Regions from separate parts of the Cupriavidus sp. 05N39 genome, predicted to be linked through region 2. Evidence: predicted binding sites of a transcription regulator. Region 2 holds the regulator's gene; each other region holds the start of a gene.
What was found. Region 2 encodes sigma-54, which starts transcription at its own class of promoters, with help from an activator protein. Its sites were predicted from a motif close to TGGCANGNAANCTGCTTT; they were not measured.
Positions count from the first base shown of each region.

Region 1 (4,606 bases), on a different contig from region 2:
CATCCGGACAATGGCGCACAGTTCAGGCCAGATATCCCCCGAACGCCCCGCGAAGACTACGATATGGAATGTAACACGATCATCACTGCGGCAAAGCGGGGAATCGGGCCGGATGTGGCCCTTTAATGTTCCGGCTTATGAACACGGCACCGAATGGACTCGTGTCGAAGGTGCGGTCCGCTGTGGTCACCACCCGGAAGGAAGTCAGCGGGACCGCGTGCCAGGCCCGGAAACCGGCCGGACATGGCGTCCGGCACCACCGGGCCTGGCCCTCCCTTTGCTAGTTAGCAGCCAGCCGGAACGTCGCCACCGTATCGCGCAGCTTGTGGGCCTGCTCATCCAGCGACTGCGCAGCCGCGGCCGCCTGCTCCACCAGGGCGGCGTTCTGCTGCGTCACCTGGTCCATCTGCCCGACAGCCTGGTTGACCTGCTCGATCCCGGTGCTCTGTTCGCTGGAAGCCGCGGCAATCTCGCCGATGATGTCCGACACTCTTTTCACGGCCACGCGGATCTCATTCATGGTTCGCCCGGCATCTTCCGCCTGCGCCGAGCCGGTGCTTACCGTGTTGACCGCGGTATCGATCAGGTCCTTGATCTCCCTGGCCGCGCTGGATGAACGCTGCGCCAGGCTCCGCACCTCGCCCGCCACCACCGCGAAACCGCGCCCCTGTTCGCCGGCACGCGCCGCTTCCACGGCGGCATTGAGCGCCAGGATGTTGGTCTGGAAGGCAATGCCTTCGATCAGCGAGGTAATTTCGGCGATGCGGGTGGAACTCGTGCTGATCACACCCATGGTATCCACCATCTGCTGCACCGCCGTGCTGCCGCGCACCGCCACGTCGGCGGCATTGTCCGCCAGGCCGCTGGCCTGGCGCGCGTTTTCGGCATTCTGCCGCACGGTCACCGCCAGCTCCTCCATGCTCGCCGCGGACTGCTCCAGCGCTGCCGCCTGCTGTTCCGTGCGCGAGGAAAGGTCCGCATTGCCGGCGGCGATCTGATGGGCCGCCGTGCTCACCGAATCGGTCGACATGCGCACCTCCGACAGCGCCGAGGCGACGTGCTCGATCAATTCGTTGAAGGCAATCGCCGTCCGCCCGATCTCATCGTTGTGCCGCACCGATGCGCGCCGCCCAAGGTCGAGCGACTCGCTGACGTAGTGCAAGGTCTGCTCGATCTCCGCCAGGCTGCCGTGGATTCGGCGATAGAGCGAAAAACCCATCGCGCCGGTGATCACGAAGGCGGCCCCGATAATCGCGCAGAACACCGTCAGCGCCAGTTCGTACGCCTTGCGGTTGTTCTCGGCCACCTGCTTGCCCAAGGCGGCGTTGTAGGCAACGTGTTCGTTGATGGCCGTGCCCAGCGCCGTCGCGGCCTTGAAGAGCGAGCCACCCAGCAACATGCCCCGCGCCGCCTCGGCATCGCCCTCCGCAGACTTCTCCAGGAAACGCTCCCGCTCCACCCGGTACCGCTTCACCGCGGCCCGGTCGGCTTCCAGCAGCGCCCGGTCCTTCTCATCCGAGATGTCGTTGCGTTCGTAGGTGGCAACAATCGTATCGAAAGCCTGGTCAGCCTTCGCTAAAGCCGCCACGGCTTCCGCGCGCCCGCTCGCCTCGTCCGACAGGGCATAGGCGTAGAGCGATACGCGCATGCCGTTGACATTGGCCCAGAGGTCATCCAGCGTGCGTACGCTGACCAGCGTGTTGTCGTTGAAGTAGGAAAAGCGCTCCTGCGATGCGCGGAGTTGCCAGATGCCGCCGACACCGAGGGCAAGTATGGCGAACAAGGCCAGCGACAAGGTGGCCAGCAGGCGTTGAGTGATATTCATTACGCATAGCCGGCGCCCGCCACAGGGCGGGCACCGATTCCTGGAAAGGAGGATGTTGAAATGACGCCCACGGGTCGCGTGCACGGCTCCTGCCGCGCCAAACCACCCACAAGCCCAGACAAATCTACTTTCGAAGCGCGCTTGCGAAGACTTCAGATCCGGCGAACCGTCTTTTGAACGGGTCTTACCTCCGTCTTTACGGCATCCGGTGGCATTTGCTGAAGCAAAAATGCCAGAAAACAGAAAATAAACGACGATAATAGGATAAGTCCTAAAAATAGCGAATGATAGGCGACAAAAGGAAGCAATGAACTGACAGCGCCAGGAGGTGCCGCTAGAGCCCAGGCAACGGTGCTGGCATGCGGGACGAGCAGCGCGGGGAGGGGGAACAGGAACGAGCAAGACGGAATTTGCCAGACAGTCGATGGGGCGAAAAGAGGGAGCACAGGAACCCCGGGGAGACTTCGCCCTATTTACCAGCGAGTGCCGCCACTTGGTTCGCTAAAAAGCAAAAGCGCCACCGATTAGGGCAGCGCTAAGTGCTTAACGATCTAAGCGGCGATCAGAGTTGAACTGGCGAACACGGCTTTGCAGGCCGCCCGGACACTTATAAATCAATGACTTATTGCATTGCGCCCCGCAGCGCGCCCCTGAACACCGAACTGTGTGCGCCGCGCCACAATCCCCCGTTGACGCTTGCCTGGCTGCGGCTGGCCCGAGCTACTTCACGTGCCGGCTCGCCGCAAAACGTAACCCCTCGAAGATATGTGACGCAATGGCGGGCCCTTTTTTGCATTCAGCCCTTACCCGCGGGCGTCTTGGCCGCGAAGAGCAAGCGAGCACCTGCCCCACAAGATCGGGGCGCACGCTAGATCGCCGCCAGAGTGCGCATCCGTTGCAGTTTCTGCTCAATCTCCTGCGGAGTGGGCGCGGCCGCCAGTGTTGCCGTGAGCCGTATGCGCTCTCCAAGCAAATCCACCCGTTCCGCGCGAACGACGCGATTCGTGGTGGGCAACGGCAGAATACTGCTCCGAAACAGGAAAAAAGCGCCCGAAGGCGCTTTTAGACCTATACACCTAAAGCGGGGGTCAAACGCCGGTTTGCGCCTTGGTACAACCGACGTCTGCGACCGCAAACTGTACATTGGAGGCGGTCACATTGGGCGTGAGTGTTACGGAGCACGTTGCCGCCAGCTGCCCCCTACCAACAATCGTAATTACCCCCGCTGTGTAAGTAACAGTCCCGTTGGGGAGCGACGCCGCCGTCGGCATGGCTGTGAAACCACCGCCAGCTGCCGTAGCCAGCCCCACATTGTCAACACATGCTACCGCAGCAATAGCCCCAGCCGGCAAAGCATTGTTCTGCGCACATTCGGCGATCGCTTGCTTAAGAGGGGCAATTGCAGTGAGGTTCTCCGACCACCGAGAACGGGTCACGTAGTCCTGATACTGCGGAATCGCAATTGCTGCCAGAATACCAATGATCGCGACCACGATCATCAGTTCGATCAGAGTAAAGCCCTTCTGCACCCGCTTGATTCCCATCCGTGCTTTTTTCATAAGATTGACCCCCAATTATTTTGTAGGCAGCAACTTGCTGCGCAAACTCTATAAGCAACCCTCATGCCAGCCCAAATTTGGCCGGAAACCGGATCATTGTGACAAAGTGCGTCAGTTGTAACTGCATGTATCCGGCGCACCGTGACAAATTACGTCAGTTCTGGTGACGAATTCCGGCATGCGCAGTAAGCCGCTTGGCACCGTCGGAAGTTGGGTGGCCCCTAACCCTGCGCGACCGCTCCCTCGCCAAACCAAACGGCGGCGAATCCTTCAACCCTCTTTCCAACCGGGTTCAACAGGATGACGAGCGGAACAGAAAAGAATAAAGCCCTGAATGATCAGGGCTTTATATTGGAGGCGGGGGTCGGAATCGAACCGGCGTACACGGCTTTGCAGGCCGCTGCATGACCACTCTGCCACCCCGCCGGGTGACGGCTGCTGGGATTGTAGCCGCATTCGCCTGACCCTGCCGGGCCGCGCCTGCGCACCACTATCGCAAACAAAAAGGGAAGCGCTGCTTCCCTTTGGGATTGGAGCGGGAGACGAGGCTCGAACTCGCGACCTCAACCTTGGCAAGGTTGCGCTCTACCAACTGAGCTACTCCCGCATTTACTACTCTGAGCGCCAATCTGGAACCCTACGGTATGCACCGCGATTTCCAGATGCAACGGAAACCTGGAGCGGGAGACGAGGCTCGAACTCGCGACCTCAACCTTGGCAAGGTTGCGCTCTACCAACTGAGCTACTCCCGCAGGATCCTGCTGACTTCTTACTTAAAACGCTACTTCTGCGCCGATACTGACCACATCACGCTGCGTTCTTGCTGCTTTTCGCTTCGTTCGGTTTGTTTCGTCAGAAGCGAGAACAGGATTATTGCAAACCGCCGCAGCATTCGTCAAGCATATTTTTCACCGGATCTTCATTTTTGTGCGGTGGCTTCTCCACTCAGGCCACTGCGCTCGCGAATCTGCGGCCATGCCAGCTTCATGTAATAAAACATCGACCACAGGGTCAGCACAGCCGCCACATAGATCATCCACGCACCCAGCACCGAGGCGTCGACGATGCCCAGCAGACTGTCGTTGAAGAGCAGCAGCGGTATCGCGATCATCTGGAAAGTGGTCTTGAGCTTACCGAGAAAATTCACCGCGACGCTCTTGGAGGCCCCGATCTGCGCCATCCATTCGCGCAGCGCCGAGATGGTGATCTCGCGGCCGATGAT
Region 1 is NZ_JBFTNE010000059.1:16,197-20,802, forward strand. Features, by position in the region: gene AC1DN0_RS25375 (methyl-accepting chemotaxis protein) at 281-1,825, opposite strand; gene AC1DN0_RS25380 (pilin) at 2,914-3,384, opposite strand; tRNA gene AC1DN0_RS25385 (tRNA-Cys) at 3,737-3,810, opposite strand; tRNA gene AC1DN0_RS25390 (tRNA-Gly) at 3,916-3,991, opposite strand; tRNA gene AC1DN0_RS25395 (tRNA-Gly) at 4,061-4,136, opposite strand; gene pgsA (CDP-diacylglycerol--glycerol-3-phosphate 3-phosphatidyltransferase) at 4,304-4,606, opposite strand, start outside.
Region 1: a site for sigma-54 is predicted at 3,436-3,453, ahead of AC1DN0_RS25380 (pilin). Genes of this name have one in related genera too.

Region 2 (12,333 bases):
CGGTTCGCTGTCGTCTTCCTTCATGCGGCTGCGGTTAAGCACGCCTGCCTCTTCCAGCACCGGATAGGCAGTGGCGCAGAAGAGCGAATTCAGGCGCTTCAGGTCGCTGATCACATCAAGGTGAAGCGAGCTGGTCTCGATGCTCTCGGCGGTCTGCACGGCGATGCGCTGCAGATGGCTGCGGGCGAACTTGCGCTCCAGATCGCGGAAGGTGGCCTTCTCGGCCATCAGTTGCTGCGCGCTTTTCAGGTCACCGGAGAGGAACACCGACAGCCCCAGGCGCAGGTTGGCCACGACGCGCGCGTGCATCTGCGAGATCTCCTGCATGCCCGCTTCCGAGAACGCCAGGTTATGGGCGATCTTCTTGTCGCGCGCGTCCTGCAGGATACGTTCGATGATGTCCCCGGCGTGTTCGAGGTTGATGGTGAGCGAGATGATTTCAGTCCAGCGCCGGCCATCGCGCTCGTCCAGCGCTTCGAGGCTGATCTGGGTCAGGTAGAGCTTGATCGCGGTATAGAGATCGTCCACCTCGTCGTCGATGCGGCAGGTGGCGGTGGCCAGCTTGGCATCGTTGGTGCGCAGCACGCGCAGCATATTGTCCAGCATCTGCTCGATGCGGTCGCCGATGCGCAGCACTTCGCGCGCGGCATTGGACAGCGCCAGCGCGGGCGTGGGCAGCGCGGCCGGATCAAGGTGGCGCGGAGTGACCTGGCTGTCGCCGGTGTTGCGGCCCGGCAGCACCTTTTCGCACAGGCGTGCCAGCGGACCGGTGGCGCCCAGCAGCAGCACCGCCAGCGCCACGTTGAACAGCAGGTGGAAATTGACCACCAGCCGCTGCGGATCGGCATCGACCAGCGCCAGCAGGTGCTCGGCCTGCCCCAGCAAAGGCAGCGCGATCACGCAGCCGAGCAGCCGCGACAGCAGGTTCCCCAGGGTGACGCGCTTGCCGGGCTGGTTATTGCCGGAGGTGGTCAGCAGCGCGGAGATGCCGGAGCCCAGGTTGGCGCCCAGCACCAGCGCCATCGCCACATGCAGCGACACCACCCCGGCCGAGGCCAGCGCCCCGCAGAACAGCACTACTGCCAGGCTGGAATAGCACAGGATGGTGAGGAAGGCGCCGATCAGCATATCCAGCGTGGGATCGCCGGTGAGCGTACCGAACAGCACCTTGACTCCGGCGGCCTGCACCACGGGCCGGGTGGCGATGGAAATCAGCTCGAGTGCCAGCGTGATCAGCCCGAGGCCGATCAGTACGCGGCCCACGTGGCCGGGCTTGTTGCCCTTCCAGGACAAATGCAGGATCACGCCGACGAAAATCAGCAGCGGCGACAGCCACGAGAGGTCCAGCGAAAACACCTGCACCATGAGCGCGGTGCCGACGTTGGCGCCCAGCATGATGGCCAGCGCCGGGGCCACGGCGATCAGGCCCTGGCCCACGAAGGAACTGACGATGACCGCGGTTGCGTTGCTGCTCTGGACCAGCCCGGTCACGCCGAGGCCGGCGGCAAACGCCGTGAAGCGGTTGGAAATGCTGGAGGAGAGCACGTGGCGCAAGTTGGCGCCATACACGCGCAGGATGCCGACCTTGACAATGTTGGTGCCCCACACCAGCAGCGCCACGCCGGAAAGCAAATGAAGTAGTACGCCCATGGTCCGCCCTAATGTGACCGGTGCCTCCATCGCTTGCGGACGCAAATGCAGATAAGCAAATGCAGATCGCACGATTCCGCCCGGCCATCGTATCGTTGTCAATGGGGCATTATGCTCCCGCGTGCATGTGCGGGCAACGCCATGGACGTATGGCTTGGAAGGGCCGCAACACCGCGCCCCGCCTGGGATGGGCGGAGCGCTGATGATCCCTGGGCAGGCGTCAGTGTCCGTCGAAGCGGCAAACCGTGAACAGCGGCAGGCCGCTGTCGAGCAGGTGGCGCGAGCCTCCCAGCTCGGGCAGGTCGACGATGGCGGCGCCCTCCACCACCGTGGCGCCCAGGCGTTCCAGCAGCTTGCGGCCGGCCATCATGGTGCCGCCGGTGGCGATCAGGTCGTCCACCAGCAGCACGCGGTCACCGGGCTTGCAGGCATCGGCGTGGATTTCGACCGTGGCGCTGCCATATTCGAGCTCGTACTCCTCCGCCACGGTCTGGAAGGGGAGCTTGCCCTTCTTGCGGATGGGCACGAAGCCAAGGTTGAGTTCGTAGGCCAGGATGGCGCCGAGGATAAAGCCGCGTGCGTCGATGCCTGCCACCATGTCAAGCCGGGCGTCCATATAGCGGTGCACGAAGACATCGATCAGTACGCGCAGCGACTTGGGGTCCTGCAGCAGCGGCGTGATGTCGCGGAACATGACACCGGGCTGCGGCCAGTCCGGCACGGTACGGATGCGTTCGCGCAGGTAGTGGGTGACGTCGCCAAGGGCGGACGACTGGATGGTGGTATTGGGCATGGGGACTCGGTCGGACAGCCAGCCGCGGCGGCAGGCTGCATGCGGTAATGGGTTACTACCCGGGCTGCCGCAAACGGCAACACAATGGGCCCAAGGCTCAGGCGGGCCGCACGGGCATTCCGGTGCGGCACCCGGCCTGACAGCCGTAACCATACAGGAGACCGTGATGGCAAAAAAGATCTTGATGCTGGTCGGCGACTATGCCGAAGACTATGAAACCATGGTGCCGTTCCAGGCCTTGCAGATGGTGGGCCACACGGTCCACGCGGTGTGTCCGGACAAGGCCGCCGGCGCCAGCTGCCCCACCGCCATCCACGATTTCGAGGGCGACCAGACCTACAGCGAGAAGCGCGGGCACAACTTCACGCTGAACGCGAGCTTTGCAGATATCGATCCGGCAGCCTACGACGGGCTGGTCATCCCAGGCGGCCGTGCCCCCGAATACCTGCGCCTGAACGAACGGGTGCTGGAGATCGTGCGTCACTTCGCCAGCGCCAACAAGCCGATCGCCGCGGTGTGCCACGGCGCCCAACTGCTGGCCGCGGCCGGCGTGCTGGAAGGCCGGACCTGCTCGGCCTATCCGGCCTGCGCGCCCGAAGTACGCCTGGCCGGCGGCAAGTACGCCGACATCCCGGTCGACCAGGCACACACCGATGGCAACCTCGTGACCGCCCCGGCATGGCCAGCGCATCCGGCCTGGCTGGCGCAGTTCCTTGCGGTCCTGGGCACCCGGATCGTACATTAGAGACTTCCGAACGCGGCCCGCGAGCATACCCTCGCGGGCCGCCACGCACGGGAGTTGTTCTATGTGTGAAATCTTCATCCGGGCCAACCCGCAGTCGTACGAGGGCCAGTCGCGCTCCCTGCGGCTGCACGGGGTGGCCACCAGCATCCGGCTGGAAAGCCTGTTCTGGGAAGTGCTCGAAACGCTGGCGCGGCGCGACGGCATGAGCGTGGGCCAGCTCATCACCCGGCTGCACGACGAACTGACGGCGTACCGGGGCGAGGCGGCGAACTTCACGTCATTCCTGCGCGTGTGCTGCCTGCGCTACCTGCTGCTACAAGGCGAAGGCCGCATCCCCGCCGATCAGAGCGTGCCGGTCGGCTCGCTCGATGCACGGGCCGTGCTGGAAGGCCTGCCGCCATCCTGGGCGGAACCGGCGCGCCCCGCCAGCCGCGCGGCGGCATAAGGCCGCATTCCCTGCGCGGCGTCAGAGTCAACCGGCAAGCATGCGCTGCTCGGCTGCCTCCAGCGCCTCGGGCTGCCCGCGCAGCACCACGATATCGCCCGGCTCCAGCACGGTTTCCGGCTGCGGATCGAACGCGCGGATGCCGCGCCGGCGCACCGCCGTCACCTCCACCCCGATGCGGTCCAGCCCTAGCGCGCCCAGCCGCCGCCCCACCGCCGTGGCCTCGGGGCCGAGCGAGACCGACTGCAGCCGCACCGACTCGCGCTCGACCATATCCTCCTCGTCGTCGCGTCCGTGGAAGTAGCCGCGCAGCAGGCTGTAGCGCGCATCACGCGCCTGTTGCACGCCGCGCACCACCCGCCGCATCGGCACACCCAGCAGCACCAGGGCGTGCGAGGCCAGCATCAGGCTGCCCTCGATGCTTTCCGGTACCACCTCGGTGGCGCCCGCCTTCTGCAGGATGTCGAGCTCCGAGTCGTCCATGGTACGCACGATGACGGGAAGCGCCGGTTCCAGCTCCTGCACGTGGTGCAGCACCTTGAGGGCGGAGGGCGTGTTGTTATAAGTGATGATCAAGGCAGCCGCCCGGTGCAGGCCCGCCGCGATCAGCGCCTCGCGCCGGCCCGCGTCGCCGTACACCACCGTGTCGCCCGCGGCGGCGGCCTCCCGCACCCGATCCGGGTCAAGGTCGAGCGCCACGTAGGTGATGCCCTCCCGCTCCAGCATATGCGCCAGGTTCTGGCCGCTGCGGCCGAAGCCGCAGATGATGGCGTGTTTTTCGGTCTGCAGGCTCTGCGCCGCGATGCGCGTCATATTGAGCGACTGCATCAGCCATTCGTTGGCGGCAAAGCGCAGCACGATGGCGTCGCTGTACTGGATCAGGAACGGCGCCGCCAGCATCGACAGCAGCATCGAGGCCAGGATGACCTGGATCAGCACCGGATCGACCAGGTTCAGGCCATCGATCTGGTTAAGCAGCACGAAACCGAACTCGCCAGCCTGCGCCAGCCCCAGGCCGGTGCGGATCGCTACCCCCTGGCGCGAGCCGAACAGGCGCGCCAGGCCGGCGATCAGCAGCAGCTTGAAGATGATCGGCACGATCAGCAACACCAGCACCAGCCACAGGTGATCGAGCACCACGTGAATATTGAGCAACATGCCGATGGTGACGAAGAACAGCCCCAGCAGCACATCGCGGAAGGGCTTGATGTCCTCCTCCACCTGATGGCGGTACGGCGTCTCGGAGATCAGCATGCCGGCGATGAAGGCCCCCAGCGCCATCGACAGGCCCAGCCGCTCGGTCAGCGCCGCCATGCCCAGCGTGACCAGCAGCAGGTTGAGCATGAACAGCTCCTGCGAGCGGCGCGCCGCCACCACATGGAACCAGCGGCTCATGACCCGCTTGCCGACAAAAAAGATCAGGCTCAGCGCCACCACGATCTTGACCGTGGCCAGGCCGAGCGCCATCGCCATGTCGCCGGGATCGCGCGACAGCGCCGGAATCACGATCAGCAGCGGCACCACCGCCAAGTCCTGGAACAGCAGGATGCTGATGATATTGCGCCCGTGCTCGCTTTCCAGCTCCAGCCGCTCCGACAGCATCTTGGAGACGATCGCGGTGGACGACATGGCCAGCGCGCCGCCCAGCGCCACCGAAGCCTGCCAGGACAGCGGAAACAGCCAGTTGAAGGCCCAGCTCGCCGGTATCACCACCAGCAGCGACAGCACCACCTGCGAGCCGCCCAGGCCGAATACCTGCCGTTTCATGGCTTTGAGCTTGCCCAGGCTGAACTCCAGCCCGATCGAGAACATCAAAAAGACCACGCCGAACTCGGCCAGGTATTTGGTCTGCGCGGTATCGCTGGCCAGCCCGAGCGCGTGCGGCCCGATCAGGATGCCGACCACCAGGTACCCCAGCATCGGCGGTAATTGCAGCATGCGAAAGGCGACCACGCCGAACACGGCGGCGGCCAGCAGCACAAGGGTCAGGTCCAGCGGAGAGTGCATCGGAAGGATCAGGGTACGCCACCACCGGGCCAGGACAACCCGGCTCGGGCGGCCCTGCCGGCGGATTGCGGCAAGCACGGCAGCCGCCCCGGCCGCCCGATCCCAGGAACAGCCCAAGCGCCATCGCATTCGTTGGTATACTTCGTCGCCATGATAGCTAATTTCAATGCGGATCGAGCACTTCGGCTCGCTCGCGAGACCCTCCAGATCGAAGCCGATGCCGTCGCCGCCCTCGCGGGCCGCCTGGACGGCGAATTTGCGCAGGCCGTGCAACTCACTCTGAATTGCAGCGGACGCGTCGTCGTGTCGGGCATCGGCAAGTCGGGACACATCGGCCGCAAGGTCGCGGCCACGCTGGCATCGACCGGCACGCCGGCCTTTTTCGTGCACCCGGCCGAGGCCAGCCATGGCGACCTGGGCATGGTCACGCGCGACGATGTGCTGATTGCCTTTTCCAATTCCGGAGAGACCGCCGAACTGCTGTCGATCGTGCCGATCGTCAAGCGCATCGGCGCCAAGCTGATCTCCGTGACCGGCAACCCCGCCTCCACGCTGGCCAAGCTGGCCGACGCCCACCTCAACGCCGGTGTGGAGAAAGAGGCTTGCCCGCTTAACCTGGCCCCCACCGCCAGCACCACCGCCGCGCTGGCGATGGGCGATGCGCTAGCGGTGGCGGTGCTGGACGCGCGCGGCTTCGGCGAGGAAGACTTTGCCCGCTCGCATCCGGGCGGCGCGCTCGGGCGCAAGCTGCTGACCCATGTGCGCGACGTCATGCGCAGCGGCAACGCAGTGCCCAAGGTACGCGAAAGCACGCCGCTGGCGCAGGCCCTGATGGAAATCACCCGCAAGGGCATGGCCATGACCGCGGTGGTGGATCCGGACGACCACCTGATCGGCGTCTTCACCGACGGCGACCTGCGCCGCCTGCTGGAAACGCCGCGCGACTGGAAGACCGTGCCCATCAGCGAGGTGATGCACCGCTCGCCGCATACGGTGGGGCCGGACCAGCTGGCGGTGGAAGCCGTGCAGGTCATGGAGGCGAACCGCATCAACCAGATGCTGGTGGTCGATGCCGACCAGCGCCTGGTCGGTGCCCTGCACATCCACGACCTGACCCGCGCCAAGGTCATCTGAGAGCACCCACAAACTATGCGGGATATCCTGTCCTCCCTGAGCCGGCTAGGAATGCGCGCCTTGCCGCTGCTGTTGATGGCGCTAGTGGCGGGCAGCACTTTCTGGCTGGTGCAGGTCAATTCCCCGAAAGAAGCCGCCACCGGGCCGGTGGGCAAGAAGCATGAGCCCGATTACTACATGGTCCGCTTCTCCGCCACCGAACTGGCCGAGGACGGCAACACCAAGATGCGGTTCACCGGCGACAAGATGATCCACTTCGAGGACGACCAGACCTACGAAGTGACGCGTCCGGCCATGCGCGCCTACGAAATCGACCGCCCGCCTGTCACGGGCCACTCCGATCGCGGCACGATGAACGCGGCAGGCTCGGTGATCGACCTGTTCGGCAATGCCTTTATCGTGCGTGCCCAAGGGCCGGACCCGGCCAAGGATCCGCAGATGACAGCCGCCTCGGAGTATTTCCAGGTGCTGATCAACGATGACATCGTGAAGACCGACAAAGCCGTCAAGCTGACCCGCGGCCCGTCGGTGATGACGGCAAACGGGCTGATCTTCAACAATGTCACCCGCGAAGTACAATTGCTGGGTAACGTACGCGGCACCATTATTACGGGGCCGCCGGCGAGTCCCGCGAAGTAGCCCAGATAACAAAGACCCGAGAGGCTGTTGCCAGATGAAGCGAAGCAGTGCTGGCCAGGCGAGCGGGCGCAAACGGTACCCAGGCGGGTGCCGCCCGCGCAGCCCCGCCCGCCTTGCCCGGAAACAGCCGCCAGGAAACGAAGCCGCCCGCGGGCCACAGCCGTCCGCGCCAACCGCCATCACGCCAACATGAATTCACTCCTGACGACATCGTCCTGTCGCCGCCGCAGCACGGCCGCTTTGCTGACGCTGGCAGCCGTCCTCGGCCTCACGCTGGCCGCGCCCGCCAGCGCGGAGAAAGCCGACCGCGAGAAACCGCTGGTACTGGAAGCCGACAACGCCAGCTATGACGACGTCAAGCAGGTTTATGTGCTGACTGGCAACGTGGTGCTGACCAAGGGCACCATGGTGTTGAAATCCGACGCGGCCGAAGTGCGCACCGATCCCGAGGGCTACCAGTACGCCGTGGCTACGTCCAAGGGCGGCAAGCAGGCTTATATCCGCCAGAAGCGCGACAACGTCGACGAATACATCGACGGCTGGGGCGACCGCATCGAGTATGACGGCAAGCAGGAGCTGTCCAAGCTGATCGGCCGCGCACGCATGGCGCGGCTGGCCGGCGCCAAGCTGGTCGACGAGATCCGCGGCGCAGTGATCACCTACGACAGCCGCAACGAGTTCTACACCGCCAGCGGCGGTACGGAGAACGCGACGGCGGGCAGCCCGTCCGGTCGCGTGCGCGCCGTGTTGTCGCCGCGCCAGGAGCAACCCGCCAGCGGCGCCGCCGGCGCCCCGCTGCCGCTCAAGCCTGCGCCCGCCCCCGTCAATCCCTGACGCCGCCGCGTCGCCCGATCCACGGATTCAGCCTTCATGACCGTTACCCAAACCGCACCCTCCCAGCCCGCCACCCTGAAGGACAGCAGCACGCTGGTCGTGCGCCACCTGAAAAAGCGCTACGGCTCGCGCACGGTGGTCAAGGATGTGTCCCTCGACGTAAAGAGCGGCGAGGTGGTCGGACTCCTGGGGCCCAACGGCGCGGGCAAGACCACCTCCTTCTACATGATCGTGGGACTGGTGGCGCTGGACGAGGGCGACATCGTGCTCGACGACAAGCACATCAGCGGCCTGGCCATTCACGAACGGGCACGCATGGGCCTGTCCTATCTGCCGCAGGAAGCTTCGGTGTTCCGCAAGCTGAATGTGCAGGAGAACATCCGCGCGGTACTGGAATTGCAGATCCAGGACGGCAAGCCACTTGGCAAGGCCGAACTCGAGCGCCGGCTGGACACGCTGCTCGATGACCTCCAGATTGCCCACCTGCGCGACAATCCGGCGCTTTCGCTGTCAGGCGGCGAACGCCGCCGCGTGGAAATCGCCCGCGCCCTGGCCTCGGCGCCCCGCTTCATCGCCTACATCATCAGCGAAGGCGCCGTGCTGGCCTCGGGCCGGCCTGAAGACATCATCGCCAACGAGTCGGTGCGCAAGGTCTACCTGGGCGAGAATTTCCGCATGTAACGCGGCGCGCCACAGCAAGCGGCAGCTGCGGCGACCTTGTGCCCAAGGTGGCTCCGGTGTCGCCTTTTACCCTGCAACGATCACGGCGTCATCAGCGATAGCAATTTCCGTTCCACCGGCACGGAAGTTGGGCATAAAATAGGTCGCATGAAACCGTCGCTACAGCTCCGCCTCTCGCAGCATCTCGCGCTCACGCCGCAACTCCAGCAGTCGATCCGGCTGCTGCAACTGTCCACGCTCGAACTGCAGCAGGAAGTGGAACAGGCGCTGACCGAGAACCCTTTGCTCGAACGCGAGAACGACTGGCTCGACAGCCCGTTGCGCGTTGCCGCCGACGGCTCGGTCAACATGCAGAGCGCTCCCGCGCCGGCGCCCGCCGACGGCCAGGGCACCAGCGAGAACCGCCCCGACGGCGCGCCCGAGGCCGAAGACAGCTATTCCGACAGCAACGAGGACTACGGCAACGACTGGAGCCTCGACGACTTCGCCCGCCGCCCGCAAGGCGACGACGACGAAAAGACCCCGATGCAGTTGCGCGACGCCGAACCCACGCTGCGCGAACATCTGATGGAACAGCTCGCGCCGCTGAAAATTTCGTTGCGCGACAAGGGGCTGGCCATCTTCCTGGTCGAGTCGCTGGACGACGACGGCTACCTGAGCGCCTCGCTCGAGGAAATCTGCAGCGAACTGCCGGATGAACTTGAATTCGAGGTCGACGAGATCCACGCCGTCCTTACCCTGCTGCAGAGCTTCGATCCGCCTGGTGTCGGCGCACGCAATGCGGCCGAATGCCTGGCGCTGCAATTGCGCCGCATCAAGCACCCGCAGCGCGACCTGGCGCTGACCATTGTCACCAATCACCTGGAACTGCTCGCGGTGCGCGACTACACGCGCCTGAAAAAAGCGCTGCAGGTGGACGAGCCGGAATTGAAGTCGGCGCATGAACTGATCCGCTCTCTGGCGCCTTATCCGGGCCATGCGTACAGCCGCCCCGAAGCCGACTTCGTCGTGCCCGATGTTTTTGTCCGTAAACTGAATGGCGGCTGGATCGCGCAGCTCAATCCGGATGTGATGCCGCGGCTACGTATCAACGACATGTACGCGCAGATATTGCGCGGTGCAAAAGGCGATGCGGGTGCTGCGGGACTGCAGCAAAAACTGCAGGAGGCACGCTGGTTGATCAAGAATATCCAGCAAAGGTTCGACACGATATTGCGCGTTGCACAAGCTATTGTCGAACGTCAAAAGAACTTCTTCACCCACGGTGAAATTGCGATGCGCCCCTTGGTTTTGCGGGAGATTGCCGATACACTGGGTTTACACGAGTCCACCATCTCTCGGGTGACTACCAATAAATACATGGCAACGCCGATGGGGACTTTCGAGCTGAAGTATTTCTTCGGCAGTCACGTATCCACAGAAACCGGCGGCGCGGCCTCGTCAACGGCAATTCGTGCGTTGATCAAGCAACTGATAGGAGCCGAAGACGCCAGGAATCCCTTGTCCGACAGCCGGATTGCCGAATTGCTCGGCGAGCAAGGCTTCGTAGTGGCACGACGCACCGTTGCCAAATACCGCGAGGCGCTCAAGATTCCGGCAGTTACTCTCCGCAAGACTTTGTAGCCGAGTTGCATCGCCTGCCTGGTGCAACTCTTTCAGAAGGAGAAACGCTATGAACTTCAAGATCAGTGGACACCACTTGGACATCACGCCCCCGCTGCGTGAGTACGTGGAAACGAAACTGGAGCGTATCGTCAGGCATTTTGATCAAGTCATTGGCGTAAGTGTGCTGCTCTCTGTCGACAATACAAAAGAAAAGGACCGGCGGCAGTACGCGGAAATCAATCTACATCTCAAGGGCAAGGACATCTTTGTCGAAGCGCATCATGAAGACCTGTATGCCGCTATCGACGCGCTCGTCGACAAGCTCGACCGGCAGGTGATTCGCCATAAGGATCGCGTGCAAAGCCACGACCGCGAAGCGGTCAAGTATCAGATGGCCGCATCGCAGATGCAGCAATGACCGTGCCTGGTGGCCCACAGACCGGGCCGCCGGTGTCACTCCCTTGAAACCGGAATCAAGCCGCGCCCATAGCGCGGCTTTTTCGTTCCTGGCGCTCATCCGGGACCACGCGGGGGATTCCGCAACGCATATGGACCGGTGTATGCTGTGCAATACATAGTTCTCAAGCTCAACGATTTTTCCGTGCACGCGGCACCGCTTCCGCGCATCGGGTATTGCAATGCACAAGGCGGGGGCGGGCCTGCTCTATAATGGCCAGACGCCCGACACCGGCAGGGGGACACCCGGTGAAACTTCGGACCTTGGTTTTTTCTTCTTTTTTGCCCGGCGCGATGCCTCCCGGCCCCGGGCCTGCTTACTAGAAAACCCTGCGCATTCCACATGAATCGTTTGGCTAAATTGCTGCCACCCGGCAACATCAACCTCGACGTCAGCGTCACCAGCAAGAAGCGCGTGTTCGAACAGGCCGGGCTCCTCTTCGAGAACAACCATGGCGTGGCGCGCGCTACCGTGACCGACAACCTGTTCGCCCGCGAATCGCTGGGGTCCACTGGTCTTGGCGCCGGGGTTGCCATTCCGCATGGCCGCATCAAGGGACTGAAGCAGCCACTTGCCGCCTTCATGCGCCTGGCCGAGCCGATCCCCTTCGAATCTCCCGACGGCAAGCCGGTAGCGCTGCTGATCTTCCTGCTGGTGCCCGAACAGGCCACCCAGCAACATCTGGAGATTCTCTCGGAGATCGCCCAGCTGCTGTCCGACCGCGAGATGCGCGAAGGACTGGCTACCCTGCCCACCCCCGATGACGTGCACCAGTTGCTGACGCAATGGCACCCCTGACCGGCCTCGGCGATCTTTACGCAGGCGAGCGGGGCAATTGTCCCCGCTGTCTGAAAGCTCGCTCCTGAAAGCACCCGCATGGAACTCACTGGCGTCACCTCGCAGTCGATCTTCGACGACAACGCAGCCGATATCAAACTCTCCTGGGTAGCCGGCCTGGAAGGCGCCGACCGGGCGTTCGATGTCGAATTCGCACGTGAAGCCACTTCCGCGGCCGATCTCGTCGGCCACTTGAACCTGATCCACCCGAACCGGATCCAGGTCCTGGGCAAGCCCGAGATCACGTATTACCAGCGTCTCGACGACGAGATGCGCAAGCGCCAGATGGGTGAGCTGATCCTGCTGGAACCGCCCTTCCTGGTGATTGCCGACGGCATGGAGCCACCGCCCGACCTGGAACTGCGCTGCACGCGTTCCTCCACGCCCTTGTTCACTACGCCGGTGTCCTCGGCGGCGGTGATCGATCACCTGCGCCTCTACCTGTCGCGCATTTCCGCGCCACGCGTGACCATGCACGGCGTATTCCTCGACATCCTCGGCATGGG
Region 2 is NZ_JBFTNE010000041.1:60,728-73,060, reverse strand. Features, by position in the region: gene AC1DN0_RS20515 (Na/Pi cotransporter family protein) at 1-1,650, opposite strand, end outside; gene AC1DN0_RS20510 (adenine phosphoribosyltransferase) at 1,871-2,443, opposite strand; gene AC1DN0_RS20505 (DJ-1/PfpI family protein) at 2,610-3,188, shown strand; gene AC1DN0_RS20500 (ribbon-helix-helix domain-containing protein) at 3,250-3,633, shown strand; gene AC1DN0_RS20495 (monovalent cation:proton antiporter family protein) at 3,661-5,640, opposite strand; gene AC1DN0_RS20490 (KpsF/GutQ family sugar-phosphate isomerase) at 5,791-6,774, shown strand; gene lptC (LPS export ABC transporter periplasmic protein LptC) at 6,790-7,413, shown strand; gene lptA (lipopolysaccharide transport periplasmic protein LptA) at 7,603-8,247, shown strand; gene AC1DN0_RS20475 (LPS export ABC transporter ATP-binding protein) at 8,284-8,928, shown strand; gene AC1DN0_RS20470 (RNA polymerase factor sigma-54) at 9,076-10,551, shown strand; gene hpf (ribosome hibernation-promoting factor, HPF/YfiA family) at 10,601-10,951, shown strand; gene ptsN (PTS IIA-like nitrogen regulatory protein PtsN) at 11,333-11,788, shown strand; gene hprK (HPr(Ser) kinase/phosphatase) at 11,867-12,333, shown strand, end outside.

Region 3 (4,606 bases), on a different contig from region 2:
GCGGCTTACCAGTTGGTTTCGCGCTCCGGCGTGGCGGAGATGCGATGCAACGACAGGTCCGCGCCGTTGTATTCCGATTCGGCATCGAGCCGGATGCCGACCAGCTTCTTCAATGTGCCGTAGACCACGGTGCCGCCCACCAGGGCGATGACGATGCCAAGCAGCGTGCCGATCGTCTGCGCGCCCAGGGAGACGCCGCCGATGCCGCCCAGCGCCTGGCTGCCAAAGATACCGGCGGCAATGCCGCCCCAGGCACCGCACAGCCCATGCAACGGCCAGACGCCCAGCACGTCGTCGATATGCCATTTGTTCTGGGCCAGCGTAAACAGGTAAACAAACAGCGCGCCGGCGATGGCCCCGGTCACCAGCGCACCCAACGGATGCATCAGGTCCGAGCCCGCGCAGACCGCCACTAGGCCGGCAAGCGGGCCGTTGTAGGCAAAGCCGGGGTCGTTGCGGCCCGCCGCCCAGGCGGCCAGGGTACCGCCCGCCATGGCCATCAGCGAATTGATGGCGACCAGCCCGCTGATCTTGTCGACGGTCTGCGCGCTCATGACATTGAAGCCGAACCACCCCACCGCCAGCACCCAGGCGCCCAACGCCAGGAAGGGGATATTGGAGGGCGGGTGGGCGCTGATGCGGCCGTCCTTCTGGTAGCGTCCGCGGCGCGCGCCCAGCAGCAGGATTGCCGGCAGCGCGATCCAGCCGCCCATGGCGTGAACCACGACAGAGCCGGCGAAGTCGTGGAAGGGCACGCCCGCGACGGAGGTGATCCAGTCTTGCACGCCGAACCGGTTGTTCCAGGCGATGCCTTCGAAGAAGGGATACACCAGGCCAACCAGGACGAAGGTTGCCACCAGTTGCGGATTGAAACGCGAGCGCTCGGCAATCCCGCCGGAAATGATGGCGGGAATGGCGGCCGCAAAAGTTGCCAGGAAAAAGAACTTCACCAGTTCATAGCCGCTTCGTTGCGCCAGTTCATGGGCGCTGGTAAAGAATTCGACCCCATACGCCACGGTGTAGCCGATGAAGAAATAGGCGATGGTGGAAATGGCGAAATCCACCAATATCTTGACCAGGGCGTTGACCTGGTTCTTCTTGCGCACCGTGCCTAACTCAAGAAACGCAAAGCCCGCGTGCATAGCGAGCACCATGATCGCCCCCAGCAGGATGAACAGGGCGTCGGTGCCGCTTTTCCAATTGTCCATACATTCCTCGTGCTCAAAATGGGAGCACTGGTATGCAAAAAGCATTCCAGTGTGGGGCATCCTGGCGGGGAATCTGCACCGTGTTGGGTGCTTTTGCACCGGATTGTCGCGCCTGCGGGGGCTGCCCCGTTGATAGCAGCGAGGGCGATCGCCTTGCAGTCCCTGTGGGGACAGGCAAAAGCCTGCGCCAAAATGATGCACCGCATTGATTTGGGGCGTAGCCCTCTCACACCCATGCACCATAATGGGAGATTGCACCGCTCTTGCCCAGAATCGGGGCATGCCGCCGCCTGTGATCCGCGCATCGCACCGGCGGTGGTAGCGAGCGGACGAAGCAAAGCCGCATCGCGCCACAAGGGATGCGCGTCGCCCGTACGCGCGTTCGAATTCTGCCTAGCCTCAACGGGCGCATTTGAAAGGGCGGAAAAGGGGGGTAAATTCCCCGCAAAGGCGCTTGACTCAAGGATTTGCGGCTTTTTTCGTTGCATTGGTGCCACTGGGGATTGCCCAATGCGTAAAGCGCGGATTAGACTGCGCCGATCGGTAATTTGCCGCGTGGCAGACACTCCGATCAAGACGACCAACAAGGGAAATCAGCCATGAATAAAGGTGAACTGGTATCTGCCATCGCCGCGGACGCCGAATTGAGCAATGCAGCGGCAGAGCGCGCACTGAATGCGGCTCTGGACAATATTAAGAAGGCGGTTGCCAAGGGTGATTCGGTAACGCTGGTGGGTTTCGGCAGCTTCAGCTCCGGCAAGCGCGCCGCGCGTACCGGCCGCAATCCGCGTACCGGCGAGACCATCAAGATTCCGGCCGCAAAGACGGTCAAGTTCTCTGCCGGCCAAGGGTTCAAGGACGCTGTGAACAAGAAGAAGTAAGCAGTCCGCGCCTTGAGCGCTGATAAGAAGGCGGCCCGAAAGGCCGCTTTTTTGTTGGCGCCGGGGTGCGCCGGGACGTGCTCCGCCACAAGGCAAGGGGCCCGTTCCGGGTTAAACTGCCGATCGTCGGCACCAGCCTTTCGACCCGCTTCGCGGGTCCGCCCGGCCGCTTCCAGATTCCGGATTTCATCATGAACGACCTGTCCCACCAGCTTTCCATGACCGTGCTGATGACGCCGGACATGGCCAATTTCTCCGGCAATGTGCACGGCGGCACCATCCTCAAGTATCTCGACATGGTGGCTTATGCCTGTGCCAGCCGCTACGCGGGGCGCTATGTCGTGACCTTGTCGGTCGATCAGGTCGTATTTCGCCAGCCCATCCACGTGGGAGAACTGGTGACCTTCCTGGCAGCAGTCAATTTCACCGGGCGCAGCTCCATGGAGATCGGCATCAAGGTCATCACCGAGAACATTCGCAGCAAGCTGGTGCGCCATACCAATAGCTGCTATTTCACCATGGTGGCGGTGGACGATAATGGCGCCCCGGCCGAGGTGCCGGCGCTGGTGCCGCGTGACGAAGTCGAGCGCCAGCGCTTTGCCGCGGCCCAGCTGCGCCGCCAGCTTCGCCAGGAAATGGAAAAACGGCACGACGAAATCACGGGCAAGGTGTCCTGAGGTGGAAGGGGCACGCATGCATACCAGCCTGATGCGCCTGCTAGCGGCGCTGGCGCTGCTGGCGCCGGCCGCGCATGCCGAGGAGATCGGCAGCGTGAGCACCAATTTCCGCATGACCGGCTCCGACAAGGTGGTGATCGAGGCTTATGACGATCCGATGGTGCAGGGCGTGACGTGCTATGTCTCGCGTGCCCGCACCGGCGGCATCAAGGGATCGCTGGGCATGGCCGAAGATCCGCCCGAAAGCTCGATCGCCTGCCGCCAGGTCGGGCCGATCACGTTCAAGGGCCCGCTGCGCCAGCAGGACAACGTATTTTCCGAACGCATGTCGATCCTGTTCAAGACCTTGCACGTGGTGCGCACGGTCGACCGCAAGCGCAATACCCTGGTCTACCTGACCTACTCGGACCGCATCGTTTCCGGCAGCCCGCAGAACAGCGTGACCGCGGTGCCGGTGGCGGCGGAAACGCCGATTCCGGTCAAATAGTCGGCAACCAAGAATCCCATCCGGAGAACACAGCATGAGTCAGCAAGGCAAGGTAGCGCTGGTCACGGGCGCCGCCCGCGGCATCGGCAAGGCGGTGGCGCAGGCGCTGCTGGTGGCGGGCTACCGGGTGGTGTTCGCCGGACGTACCGCCGAACCGCTCCAGGCGCTGGCCGCGCAAGCCCGGGCCGATGGCCATACGGCGCTGGCGGTGCGGTGCGATGTGAGCGATCCGGCTTCGGTGGATCAACTGTTCGCGCAGGTCCGCGAACAGTTCGGCCGGCTCGACGTGCTGTTCAACAATGCCGGCATCAATGCGCCGGCGGTCTCGATCGACGAACTGTCGGTGGAGCAATGGAAGGCGGTGCTGGACACCAACCTGACCGGCGTCTTCCTGTGCTCGCGCGCCGCCTTCGCGCTGATGAAGTCGCAGAGCCCGCGCGGCGGCCGCATTATCAACAACGGCTCCATCTCGGCGCATGCGCCGCGCCCCAATACGGTCCCGTACACGGCCACCAAGCACGCCATCACCGGGCTGACCAGGAGCCTCTCGCTGGATGGCCGCGCCTTCGATATCGCTTGCGGGCAGATCGACATCGGCAACGCGGCCACCGACATGGCTTCGCGCATGGCGCGCGGCGTGCCCCAGGCCAATGGCGAGATCGCGCCCGAGCCGCTGATGGACGTGGCGCACGTAGCGAGTTCGGTGCTCCATATGGCCAACCTGCCGCTCGATGCGAATGTGCAGTTCATGACTGTGATGGCCACCAAGATGCCCTTCGTCGGCCGCGGCTGAACATCGCCCCGGCCGCCTTGCCCGCCTGCCGCGGGCAAGGCGGCTTGCTAGTTGGCAAGCGGCGCCAGCGCCTCGCTTTCGGCCCGGCAGTCGCCGGTGGGCTTCAGGCCCTTGGCGCGGACGTCGGCAAGCTCCGACCTGGCAGCCGCCAGATCCGCAAGGAAAGCGGGGTCGGCATGCAGCCGCGCCACGGTGGCTGCGCCCATGATGCGGCCCTGCATCGCATCGCTTTGCCAATGCACATTGCAGACCAGCCGGCTCTGCCCATAGGCCAGCCCGCGCGCCAGGATCGCATTCGACTGTTGGGGCGCGATTTCCGCCAGGATCAGTGCCCATGCCCAGCCAACGGCGTTATGCCCCGACGGGTAGGAGCCGTCCTTGGAAAGCATGGGCTCTTCGGCGGACGTGCAAGTCGGCTGATGGTTCACCCTGAAGGGCCGGGCGCGCGCATATTTGTCTTTTACGCCGTAGGTGGATAGTCCCGCATCGGCCAGGGTCCGGCGCAGCAGCAGGTAGAGCCTGGGCGTCTGCTCCTGCGATACCGGTGCGTCCAGGGCGCA
Region 3 is NZ_JBFTNE010000073.1:55,466-60,071, reverse strand. Features, by position in the region: gene AC1DN0_RS28830 (ammonium transporter) at 6-1,208, opposite strand; gene AC1DN0_RS28825 (HU family DNA-binding protein) at 1,808-2,089, shown strand; gene AC1DN0_RS28820 (acyl-CoA thioesterase) at 2,281-2,766, shown strand; gene AC1DN0_RS28815 (CreA family protein) at 2,783-3,253, shown strand; gene AC1DN0_RS28810 (SDR family oxidoreductase) at 3,288-4,046, shown strand; gene AC1DN0_RS28805 (acid phosphatase) at 4,094-4,606, opposite strand, start outside.
Region 3: a site for sigma-54 is predicted at 1,240-1,257, ahead of AC1DN0_RS28830 (ammonium transporter). Genes of this name have one in related genera too.